Regions from separate parts of the Lentzea sokolovensis genome, predicted to be linked through region 1. Evidence: riboswitches for the same ligand, from Rfam matches in the RefSeq annotation. Region 1 holds a riboswitch; the other holds the start of a gene.
The links. A riboswitch is a leader RNA that binds a small molecule or an ion and turns the genes downstream of it on or off. The one in region 1 is predicted to bind cobalamin.
Positions count from the first base shown of each region.

Region 2: linked by a shared signal. The riboswitch ahead of SK854_RS25695 (FecCD family ABC transporter permease) and the one ahead of SK854_RS07295 (hypothetical protein) in region 1 are both predicted to bind cobalamin.

Region 1 is NZ_JAXAVU010000004.1:385,611-390,982, forward strand. Features, by position in the region: gene SK854_RS07295 (hypothetical protein) at 1-1,846, opposite strand, end outside; cobalamin riboswitch at 1,927-2,066, opposite strand; cobalamin riboswitch at 2,153-2,262, shown strand; gene SK854_RS07300 (prenyltransferase/squalene oxidase repeat-containing protein) at 2,296-3,297, shown strand; gene SK854_RS07305 (ribonucleotide-diphosphate reductase subunit beta) at 3,351-4,379, opposite strand; gene SK854_RS07310 (ribonucleoside-diphosphate reductase subunit alpha) at 4,376-5,372, opposite strand, start outside.
Region 2 is NZ_JAXAVU010000010.1:771,189-776,560, forward strand. Features, by position in the region: gene cimA (citramalate synthase) at 1-765, opposite strand, end outside; gene SK854_RS25685 (ABC transporter substrate-binding protein) at 1,262-2,239, opposite strand; gene SK854_RS25690 (ABC transporter ATP-binding protein) at 2,236-2,976, opposite strand; gene SK854_RS25695 (FecCD family ABC transporter permease) at 2,976-3,998, opposite strand; cobalamin riboswitch at 4,032-4,164, opposite strand; gene SK854_RS25700 (YciI family protein) at 4,255-4,674, shown strand; gene SK854_RS25705 (3-isopropylmalate dehydrogenase) at 4,747-5,372, opposite strand, start outside.

The sequences.
Region 1 (5,372 bases):
AGGTGCCGTCCTCGCACTGGCGGGCGGCGAGCGCCTCGATCGCCTGGCCGGGGTCGGCGACGGTGGCGAGCACCGCCCAGGTGTGGCGGCGCACGGAGTCCTCGGAGTCCGCGAACGAACCGGTGTCGGTGAACAGGCCGTCCGAGCCCCGCAGCCCGGTCAGTTCGGTGCGCAGCCGGTTCGCGAGGTCGCCGGACTTCTGGAACTGAGCGAGGATCACGAGTTTCGCGAGCGGTTCGGCGTAGGCGGCCTCGCCCGTCTCCTGCCCGGCGCCGTGCGCGTAGGCGTTGATCGCGTCCGGCGTCAGCAGGAACTCCGTGGCCTTCCTCGCCGCGTCCGGCTGTTCGCCCAGCGCGTGGAGTGCCAGCACCAGGTCGCCCGTCGCGTCGTAGTCGACGTAGGTCCTGTCGTTCTCGGTGACCTCGACGTGGTCACCGCGCACGAGCTTGTTGGCCAGATAGGCGCCGAGCTTCGCGGCGGACGTCTTCGCGGCCGGCTGCACGGTCTTCGGCGCCGGGGCGGGCTGGCGGACCACGGCCTTCGGTTTGGTCGTCGGCGCGGGCGTCTGAACGGTGACCGTCGCGGTCGTGGTGTGCACCGCGGCAGGTGGCGGCGTGGTGGTCCGAGTCGTCGTGGTGGCGCCGGTGGTTGTAGAGGTGGTCGTGGTCGGCTCGGGCCCGCCACCCGTCGCGAGCGCGTGAAAACCGATCTGCGACAACCCGAGCGAGGCCTGCGCGCTCGCCCTGATCCACGTGTCGACGCCGGAAATCCCGCCGGTGCGCGCTGCCTGGTACGAGGCGGGGTTGTACGCGATCGCACCGATCTGCCCGGCCAGCGCGGTACCCGAGTCGGACTCGCCGGCCTGCGCGGACCTCAGGAACTCCACGCCCCTGCCCACCTCAGGGCCCGCGCCACCGGCGTCAGCGAGAGCTTGCACGATCAGGCCGGTGCTGTTGGTGTTCGGCGCCTCCGTACCGACACCGCCGCCCCAGCCACCACCGTCGGCCTGGTTGTTCTTCAGCCACGTCACGGTCCTGGCGATCGGCTCGTCGAGCCCGGCCGCCCCGGCGCGCTTCGCGGCGAGCATCGCCGACAGCGCGAGGCCGGTCGCGTCGCCGTCCGGGGACGACGAGCCGTCGGCCTTGCCCTCGTCACACGACGACACCCTGAGGCCCTCAGGTCCCTGCACGTACCCGAAGAAGATCCGGAAATAGCCCTCGGAACACTGCTGCGTCACCATCTTGTCGATGGCGAGCTGGTCGTTCTCCCCCGCCACCGCCAGGCCGATCACCGCGAGGGACTGGCCGAACACGTTGGCGTTGTTGTTGACCATGTCCGACCACTCGGGGTTCTTCGAGTAGTCGCTGACCCGGCCGGCGTCGACGCCCGAACGGCGGATCGCCGCCTTCGTCTCGGCGACCATGTCGTGGCCGTCGAAGTCGCGCGGGTCGCGGCCGGAGATCTGCGCGGCGAGCAGGGTCTTGGCCACCGCGCCGCCGACGATGATCTGGTCGAAGCCCTGACCGGGAGCGAGGCCGTCCCAGGTGAAGTAGTCGGTGGCGTGTCCCTGGTCGTCCAGGAACTTGACGATCGGCTCGGCGAGCGCGCCGTCGCCGGACGCGTGCATCGCGAAGACCAGGTCGAGCATCAGACCGTGGTCGGGCAGCTCACCACCGAGCGGGTTCTCCAGGGTGCCGTCGGGTCGCAGCTGGTGGGAGAGCCACACGGAGCTGGAGTGGGCGGCTTCGCGATCACCCGCGGCGGCCGCGGTTCCGGCGATCGTCGTGGCGATCAGGCCCGCGCTGACGACGAACGCCAGTGCGGCCAGGGTCCTTCGCCGGGTCATCCTCTCCCCCTCGTGCTGCTCGAGGAGAGGAGACGGCACAGGGCGCCGGCAGCCACCCCTGCGTTTCGCGACAGCGGTCGGTCTGTTCACCCCGCCCGGATGGTGACCCGACTCGCCACTGCAGCAGTGGCCCACGGTTGCGCGACAGTGCCGGATTCCGACCGGCTTCCCCGTCACGGGCGAGGTATGAAGTTGTCGAGCCGGGCGAGGTTAACACCTGGAAACCGCCGTTCGGCACCGCCTTCGGGGTCGGAGGCGAGCGTCACATCCCAACCCGGCACGGGGCCTTGCGCGGCATGAGAACCTGTTGGGCGTTCAGCGCGACGCGGGGGAAGTCCGGTGAGAATCCGGCGCTGTCCCGCAACGGTGTGCCCCTTCGGGCGAGCCCGGTCACCCGCATCGCGCGGTGTTCACCAACTCCTGTCGTGGAAGTGCGGGAAAGGGTTCTCATGAGACGTCTGGTGCTCGCTGCTGTCCTGATGCTGGGCATTGGCACCGCTGTCACCCCCGCGGTGGCGGCATCGCACGACAAAGCCGACGCCGCCGCGGGCTGGCTCGCCCGGCAACTGGTCGACGGCGAACGGTTCGAGGCCGACTTCGGCGGCCAGAAGTTCCCCGACCAGGGCCTGACCATCGACGCGATCTTCGCGTTCGCGGCCGCTCGTTCCTCGGACACCAACGCCGAGAAGGCCATCACGTGGCTGGCCAGGCCGGAGATCACCACCGGGTACGTCGGTTCCGGCACCGAGGCCTACGCGGGCGCGCACGCCAAGCTGTTGCTGGCGGCGAAGGTGCGACACAAGAACGGCAACGCGTTCGGCGGTGCCGACCTGGAAGCCGGTCTGCGCGGTCTGCTCGCGCCGTCGGGCAGGTTCTCCGACCGCTCGGACTTCGGCGACTTCTCCAACGTCTTCACCCAGTCCCTGGCGCTGCTGGCCCTCGACCGCACGCCGGGCGGCGCGCCCGCCTCGGCCAGGACCTTCCTCGCCGGAACCCAGTGCCCTGACGGAGGTTTCCCGCTGAACTTCGGTCAGACCCCGTGCGCCAGTGACGTCGACTCGACCGCGCTGGTCGTGCAGGCGTTGCGCGCCACCGGTGACAGCGTGAACGCCGCCGAAGGCACCACGTGGCTCGCGTCGAAGCAGAACGCCGACGGAGGTTTCTCCGTCGGCGCCAACGCTTCCAACGCGAACAGCACCGGCCTGGCCGCGCAGGCGCTGGCCGGTCACCGCCCGGCCGCCGCGACGAAGGCACGGCAGTTCCTGCGTTCGCTCACGGTCGGCTGCCCGGGTGCCGTCGCGGACCGAGGCGCGATCGCCTACGACGCAACGGGATTCGACCAGACGACCGCGCCGCGTGCCACGGCTCAGGCGGTCCTCGGCCTGACCGGGGTCAAGCTCGCGAACCTCGACGGCGGCGGCAACCTCGCCGCGCCGACGCTCGCCTGCTGACGAAGCGGTGCCCCTGACCGGCTTCCCGGCCAGGGGCACCGCGTCCGCACGACTCAGAAGTCCTCGTCGAACGCCACCGTGCCGGTCACACCGACCTGGTAGGCCGACACGCGCCGTTCGAAGAAGTTCGACAGCTCCTGCACGTCCTGCAGCTCCATGAACGCGAACGGGTTCTTGGAACCGTAGATCGGCTCGATGCCGAGCACCTGCAGCCGCCGGTCCGCGACATGCTCCAAATAGGACCGCATGTCCGCCACCGACATGCCGGCGACACCGCCACCGAGCAGGTCCTCCGCGAACTGCACCTCGGCGTCGACTGCCTCGCGCAGCATCTGCTTGACCTCCTCGTACAAGGAGTCGTCGAACAGGTCGGGCTCCTCGCGGCGCACGGTGTCCACGACGTCGAACGCGAACGCCATGTGCATCGACTCGTCGCGGAACACCCAGTTGGTGCCCGACGCGAGACCGTTCAGCAGCCCGCGCGAACGCAGGAAGTAGACGTAGGCGAAGGCGCCGTAGAAGAACAGGCCCTCGATGCACGCCGCGAAGCAGATCAGGTTGAGCAGGAACGACCGGCGGTCCTCCCGCGACTCCAGCCGCTTGAGGTCCGAGATCGAGTCGATCCACTTGTAGCAGAACTCCGCCTTGGCGCGGATCGACGGAATCGTCTCCACCGCGGCGAACGCCTCGATGCGGTCGTTCTCGTCGGGCAGGTAGGTGTCGAGCAGCGTCAGGTAGAACTGGACGTGCACGGCCTCCTCGAACAGCTGCCGCGACAGGTAGAGCCGGGCCTCCGGCGCGTTCACGTGCTCGTAGAGGTTGAGCACCAGGTTGTTCGCGACGATCGTGTCACCGGTCGCGAAGAACGCGACGAGCCGGTTGACGAGGTGCCGCTCGGCCTCCGACAGCTTGTTCAGGTCGGCGAGGTCCGAGTGCAGGTCGACTTCCTCGACCGTCCACGTGTTCTTGATGGCGTCGCGGAAACGCTCGTAGAACAGCGGGTAGCGCATCGGCCGCAGGGTGAGGTCCATGCCGGGGTCGAGCAGGGCGTTCTGACGGGCGGTGCTGGCAAGCGTGGTCACTGGCAGGCCTCACAGGACTCGGGGTTTTCCAGGGAGCAGGCGATGGCTTCGTCCGACGTCACGACGGGCACCGCCGTGGTCGTCGTCGTGGTCGCCTGCTGGATGCGCGTCGCCGGACGGGAGCGCAGGTAGTACGTGGTCTTGAGCCCGGCTTTCCAGGCGTAGAGGTACATCGAGGAGAGCTTGCCGATCGTCGGCGAGGCGACGAACAGGTTCAGCGACTGGCTCTGGTCGACGTACGGGCCACGCGCGGCGGCCAGTTCGATCAGCGCCTTCTGCGGCAGCTCCCAGGCCGTGCGGAACAGCGAACGCACGTCCTCCGGCAGTTCGGCGATGCCCTGCGCGGAGCCGTCGTCCTGCTTGAGCCGGTTGCGCACGGCCTCCGTCCACAGGCCGCGAGCCTTGAGCTCGCGCACCAGGTAGGAGTTGATCTGCAGGAACTCACCGGACAGCGTCTCGCGCTTGAACGTGTTCGACACCTGCGGCTCGATGCACTCGAAACAGCCGGCGATCGACGCGATCGTCGCGGTCGGCGCGATCGCGATCAGCAGCGAGTTGCGCAGGCCGTGCTCGCTGACGCGTTCGCGCAGAGCACTCCAGCGCTCGGTCTGCGTGGGCGTGACGCCCCACAGGTCGGGCTGCAGATCTCCCTTGGCGGCACGGGTTTCCCGGAACGCCGGGTGCGCGCCCGCGGACGAGGCCAGCTCCGCCGACGACTCCAGGGCCGTCAGGTAGATCTCCTCGGCGATGCGCGTCGACAGCTCACGGGCCTCCGGCGAGTCGAACGGCAGGCGCAGTTTGAAGAACACGTCCTGCAGGCCCATGACACCGAGACCCACCGGGCGCCAGCGCGGGTTGGAGCGCGCCGCCTGCTCGGTCGGGTAGTAGTTGATGTCGATCACGCGGTCGAGGAACACGACGGCGGTGCGGACCGTGGCACGCAGCCGTTCCCAGTCGATGTCGGACCCCTCGACGTGAGCACCGAGGTTGACC
Region 2 (5,372 bases), on a different contig from region 1:
TCCCACGACGGCGAACAGGTCCGCATTGCCTGCCCGCTCGCCATATCCGTTGGCGGTGCACTGAACGTGCGTCGCGCCCGCCTGAACGGCCGCAAGTGTGTTCGCCACCGCACAGGACGTGTCGTCCTGGCAGTGAATTCCTACGCGGAAACCGGTCTTCGCGACAACCTCCGCGACCGTCTCCGCAAGCCCCAACGGCAACTGCCCGCCATTGGTGTCGCACAGCACGACGACGTCCGCGCCACCCTCCACAGCGGACTCCAGCACGCGCAGACTCGTGTCCGGCGAGAACGCGTACCCGTCGAAGAAGTGCTCGGCGTCGAGAAAAACGCGCCTTCCGTGGTCCTTCAGGAACCGGACGGTGTCGCGCACCATCTTCAGGTTCTCGTCGGCGTCCGTGCGCAGCGCGCGCTCGATGTGCCTGAGGTCCGACTTGGCCACCAGCGTGACCACCGGCGCCTGACTGTCGATCAGCGCTTTGACCTGCGGGTCTTCCTCGACCTTGACCCCGGCCTTGCGCGTGGCCCCGAACGCGACCAGCTTGGCGTGCTTCAACTCCAGATCCCCGGCCGCGGCACGAGCGAAGAACTCCGTGTCCTTGGGCAGCGCGCCGGGCCAGCCGCCCTCGATGAACCCGACGCCGAGCCCGTCCAGCAGCCGCGCGACCGCGAGCTTGTCCGTGACGGAGTACGAAATGCCCTCACGTTGTGCGCCATCGCGCAACGTCGTGTCGTAGACGTGGAACTCGTCGGTCGGGCCGGCCATCGGGGTTCATCTCCTCATCCGGGCAAACAAAAAGACCCCCCGCGGGATGCGAGAGGTCTGCGCGTCGGGTGCCAGGGGCGGCAACTACCCGACGCGCTCGTCAATAATGATGGCAACGTGCTGAAGCATGTCGGCGATGCTGCCACAGCCCGGCGCGGTGTACCAAGCGACGGGAGGAAATCTCCCACTATCTGGTCACGGGTTCACGCCTGTGACTGAACGCAAAGCGCCCCTCTGCTGGAACAGGAACCAGCCGCCGCAACCCGCCCCGCGCGGTGCCACCCGCGCCAGGCGACCACGTACGAAGCCTGGCGTGGCGATGCGAAGCGAGCCGTCTGAACCTCATGGGCACGGCCGGGCGCTTTTCAGCCCGGCCTTTTCCGGCCGTCAAGCATCCCGCCAGAGGCTCAAGGTCAAGCCCCAATCGCAACCCCGCTCAGTTCCGTCACCACCCGAGGGACCACCCTCGCAAGGTGACTGAACCAACCCGACGGCCTCACCCCTGGGACAGGAACTTCGCGAACGCCTCGATCGAAGCCGCGTTCCGAGGCGACTCCACCAACGCCGCATACGGCAGCGAGAAGAACCGCTTCCCCCGGACCGCAGGCGAGTTGGCGAGCGGAGCGAAGCCCTCCAGGAACGCCTGCTTCTGCTCAGGCGTGTTCGCCTCCCCGTCCGCGTAGTCCACGATCAACACGACATCCGGGTTCCGCTGCACCACGGTCTCCCAGTTGACCGTCGTCCAACTGTCGTTGAGATCCCCGAAGATGTTGTCCCCGCCGGCCTTCGAGATCACGTCCTGAGGCGCGGCGTTCTTCCCGGACGTGAACGGCTGATCCTGCCCGCTGTCGAAGAGGAACACCTTCGGCCGGGGCTTGCCCTCCATCAACCGAGCGGCGCCGGCGATCTGCTCCTGGTACCCCTTCACGAGCTCCTCGGCCTTGGCCTCGACCCGGAAGATCTTCCCGAGGTTGCGCAGATCCGTGTACAGCGCATCCAGCGCGGGCATGATCCCGCGCTGCTTCCCCACCCCGTTCCGGCAGGCCTCGGTCAGCTGGTAGGTCCCGATCCCCAGAGCCTTCAACGAGTCCGGCGTGAACCCGGTGCTCTCGCTGAACCCGTAGTTCCACCCGGCGAACACCAGATCGGCGTTGACCCCCTGCACGACCTCCTTGGAGATCTTGTCGGACAGGTGCTTCACACTGCCGAACTCGGCCTTCCACGGCGAGGTCCGCACGTCGACGGTGTCGACACCGGACACGACGTAACCCGCCATCCGATCCTTCAACCCCAGCGCGAACATCAACTCGGTGATGCCGGTGTCGTTGGTGACCACTTTGGACGGAATCCTGTCGAACGTGACCTGCTGACCGCAGTTCGTGACGGTCACCGGGTCGGATGCGGAGGTGTCCTGGGCGACCGTGGCGCCGCAGCCGGACACCACCAGCACAGCGGCAAGAACAACGGCTCTCAAGGGGTGACCTCCTGGTCGAACAGGAGCTGGGGAACTCCTGTGGTCGGATGCCGCACGACGTGCGCGGTGACGTGGAAAACCTTGGCGATCAGTTCAGGCACGAGCACGTCCACGGGCGTGCCGGAGGCGACGATCCGGCCTTCGTCCAGCACGTACAGCCGGTCGCAGAAGGAAGCGGCGAGGTTCAGATCGTGCAGAACCGTCAACACCGTGACGCCCAGCCCACGTGTGAGCCGGAGAACGTCGAGCTGATGCCGGATGTCGAGGTGGTTCGTGGGCTCGTCCAGCACGAGCACGCGTGGCTCCTGGGCGATGGCGCGAGCGATGAGAACGCGCTGACGCTCACCACCGGACAGACTGAGGAAGCTGCGCGAAGCGAGATGCGAAACGTCCACGGTGGACAGTGCCTCGGAAACCACCCGGGAATCACGCGCGGGATCGCGGTCGTGCGGCAGCCTGCCCATCTCCACGACCTCGGCGACCGTGAAGTCGAACTCGACCTGCGACTCCTGGGTCAGCGCGGCGAGGTGGCGGGCGACGTCGTGTCGTTTGTGGACGTTCTCGCCGTCGAGCAGGACGGTGCCGGCGTCGGGCTTGAGCGCCCGGTACACGCACCGCAAGGTCGTCGACTTGCCGCTGCCGTTGGGGCCGACGATGCCGACGACCTCACCGGAGGCGTTCAACGAAATGCCGGAGATGATGTTCCGGACGGTGACGTCGTGCAGTTCGACGCGCATCAGCGGCCTCCGAAGACGTAGGACCTGCGGCGCATCAGGAAGATGAAGCACGGCACGCCGAGTGCGGCCGTGATGACGCCGAGCGGCAGTTCCTCCGGCGCCGCGAGCATCCGCGCGGCCACGTCGACCCAGACCAGGAACGACGCTCCGGCCAGCGGTGCGAGCGCCAGGACCTTGCGGTGGTCGGCGCCGACCACCATGCGCGTCAGGTGCGGCAGCATCAGCCCGACGAATCCGACGGCGCCGCTGACCGCCACCAGCACACCGGTCATGGCGGCAGTGACGATGAACAGGTGCGTGCGGAACCGGTTGACCGCCACACCGAGCGTGGTCGCCGTCTCGTCGCCCATCGCCAGCGCGTTGAGCTTCCGCGCCTTGGTCGTCAGGTAGACGATGCCGGCCGCGGTCACGACGGCGGCGACGGGCAGCGACTGCCAGTTCGCGCCGCCGAGGCTGCCGAGCAGCCAGAACATCGCGGCCCGCGCCGCCTCACCTCGCGGCGCCTGGAACACCAGCAGCATCGCCACGGCGGAGAACCCGTACGCGAGCGCGGTCCCGGTCAGCACCAGCCGCAACGGTGTGAGCCCTCGGCTCGTGCGCGCGGTGATGTAGACCAGGGCCGTGGCGCCGAGACCGGTCAGGAACGCTCCCACCGACAACGCGTAGACGCCGAGGCCGGACAGGATTCCGAGCGTCGCGACCGCCGTCGCCCCCACGCTCGCGCCCGACGAGATGCCGAGCACGTAGGGGTCTGCCAACGCGTTGCGCACCATCGCCTGGATCGCGACGCCGACGGTGCTCAGACCCGCTCCCACGACCGCGGCCAGCAGGACGCGGGGAAGCCGGATGTCCCAGACGATGTGGTACTGCCCGGCGAGGTCCGCGGGGATCGTGCCACCGGTCAGCGCCGCCCACAGCAGTTCGAGCGTGAGGTCGAACGGAACGGAGACGGGGCCGAGCGCGACGCCCGCGACGAGGCTGACGGCGAGCACGCCGACGAGCACGCTGATCTTGGAGAGCACTGGGTCCTTCCCGCAGTCCACGGCGGAGTCGGAAGTTCTCGGGCACCGTGAGCGGGTGTTCGGGCTCGTCCCAGGTGGGACCTACCGTTGCGGGTCAGCGCCGGACTTCGACCGGTCTTCCCCCACGCACGACTGACCCGACCCTACCTGCGAAAACAGAAAGTTCGAAAATTCTCCGGGTGTGATGTCGATCCGGCCCGCGGCCCGTTCGACCTGTGGACGTCACCGAGGAAGACACCGAGCGAGGAGATCCACCGTGAAGTACATCCTGATCATGCGTGCCACCGACGAGGCCTACGCGAACATGGGCGAGTTCGACTTCGACAAGATGCTGGAGACGATCGGCGCGTACAACGAGGAACTGATCCGCGCCGGTGTGCTGCTGGCCGCCGAGGGTCTCTCCGAGCCGTCCGAGGGAGTCGTCGTCGACTACTCCGCCGAACCCCCGGTCGTCACCGACGGCCCGTACGGCGAGACCAAGGAGCTGTTCAACGGCTTCTACCTGCTCAACGTGTCCTCGAAGGAGGAGGCGATCGAGTGGGCCAAGCGCATGCCGCTGACCGGCCCGGGCTTCAAGACCGAGATCCGGCGCGTGCCGACGATCGACGAGTTCCCGCAGGACAACGAGTGGATCCAGAAGGAGCGCGCGTGGCGTGAGGCCAACGGCCAGCTCTGACCGACGCGCGGAAACGCCGAAGCCCGGCCGGGGATTCTCCGGCCGGGCTTCAAAACGTCTAGCGGATGAACCTCAGCCAGTGCGGACGTTCGACGACACGAGTGCCGCGAGACGGTCGCCGATGGCGTAGGTGGCCCCAGGCGACTGGTGGTCCCTGGTAGCGAGATCAAAGGCCACGGAGGCCTCGATCCGGCGGGCCGACTCGTGCTCGCCGAGGTGGTCGAGCAGCAGCGCGACCGACAGCACGGCGGCCGTCGGGTCCGCGATGCCCTGGCCCGCGATGTCCGGCGCCGAACCGTGCACCGGCTCGAACATCGACGGGTTGCGACGGGTCACGTCCATGTTTCCCGACGCGGCCAGGCCGATGCCACCCGTGACGGCGGCGGCGAGGTCGGTCAGGATGTCGCCGAACAGGTTGTCGGTGACGATCACGTCGTAACGGCCCGGGTCGGTGACCATGTGAATGGTCGCCGCGTCCACGTGCTGGTAGGCCACGGTGACGTCCGGGTGCTGCAGCGAGACCTCCTCCACGACGCGCGACCACAACGAGCCGGCGTGCGTGAGGACGTTCGTCTTGTGCACCAAGGTCAGGTGCCGGCGCTGACGGTTCGACGCACGCGCGAAGGCGTCCCGAACCACGCGCTCGACGCCGAACGAGGTGTTCAGCGAGACCTCGGTGGCGATCTCGTGCGGCGTGT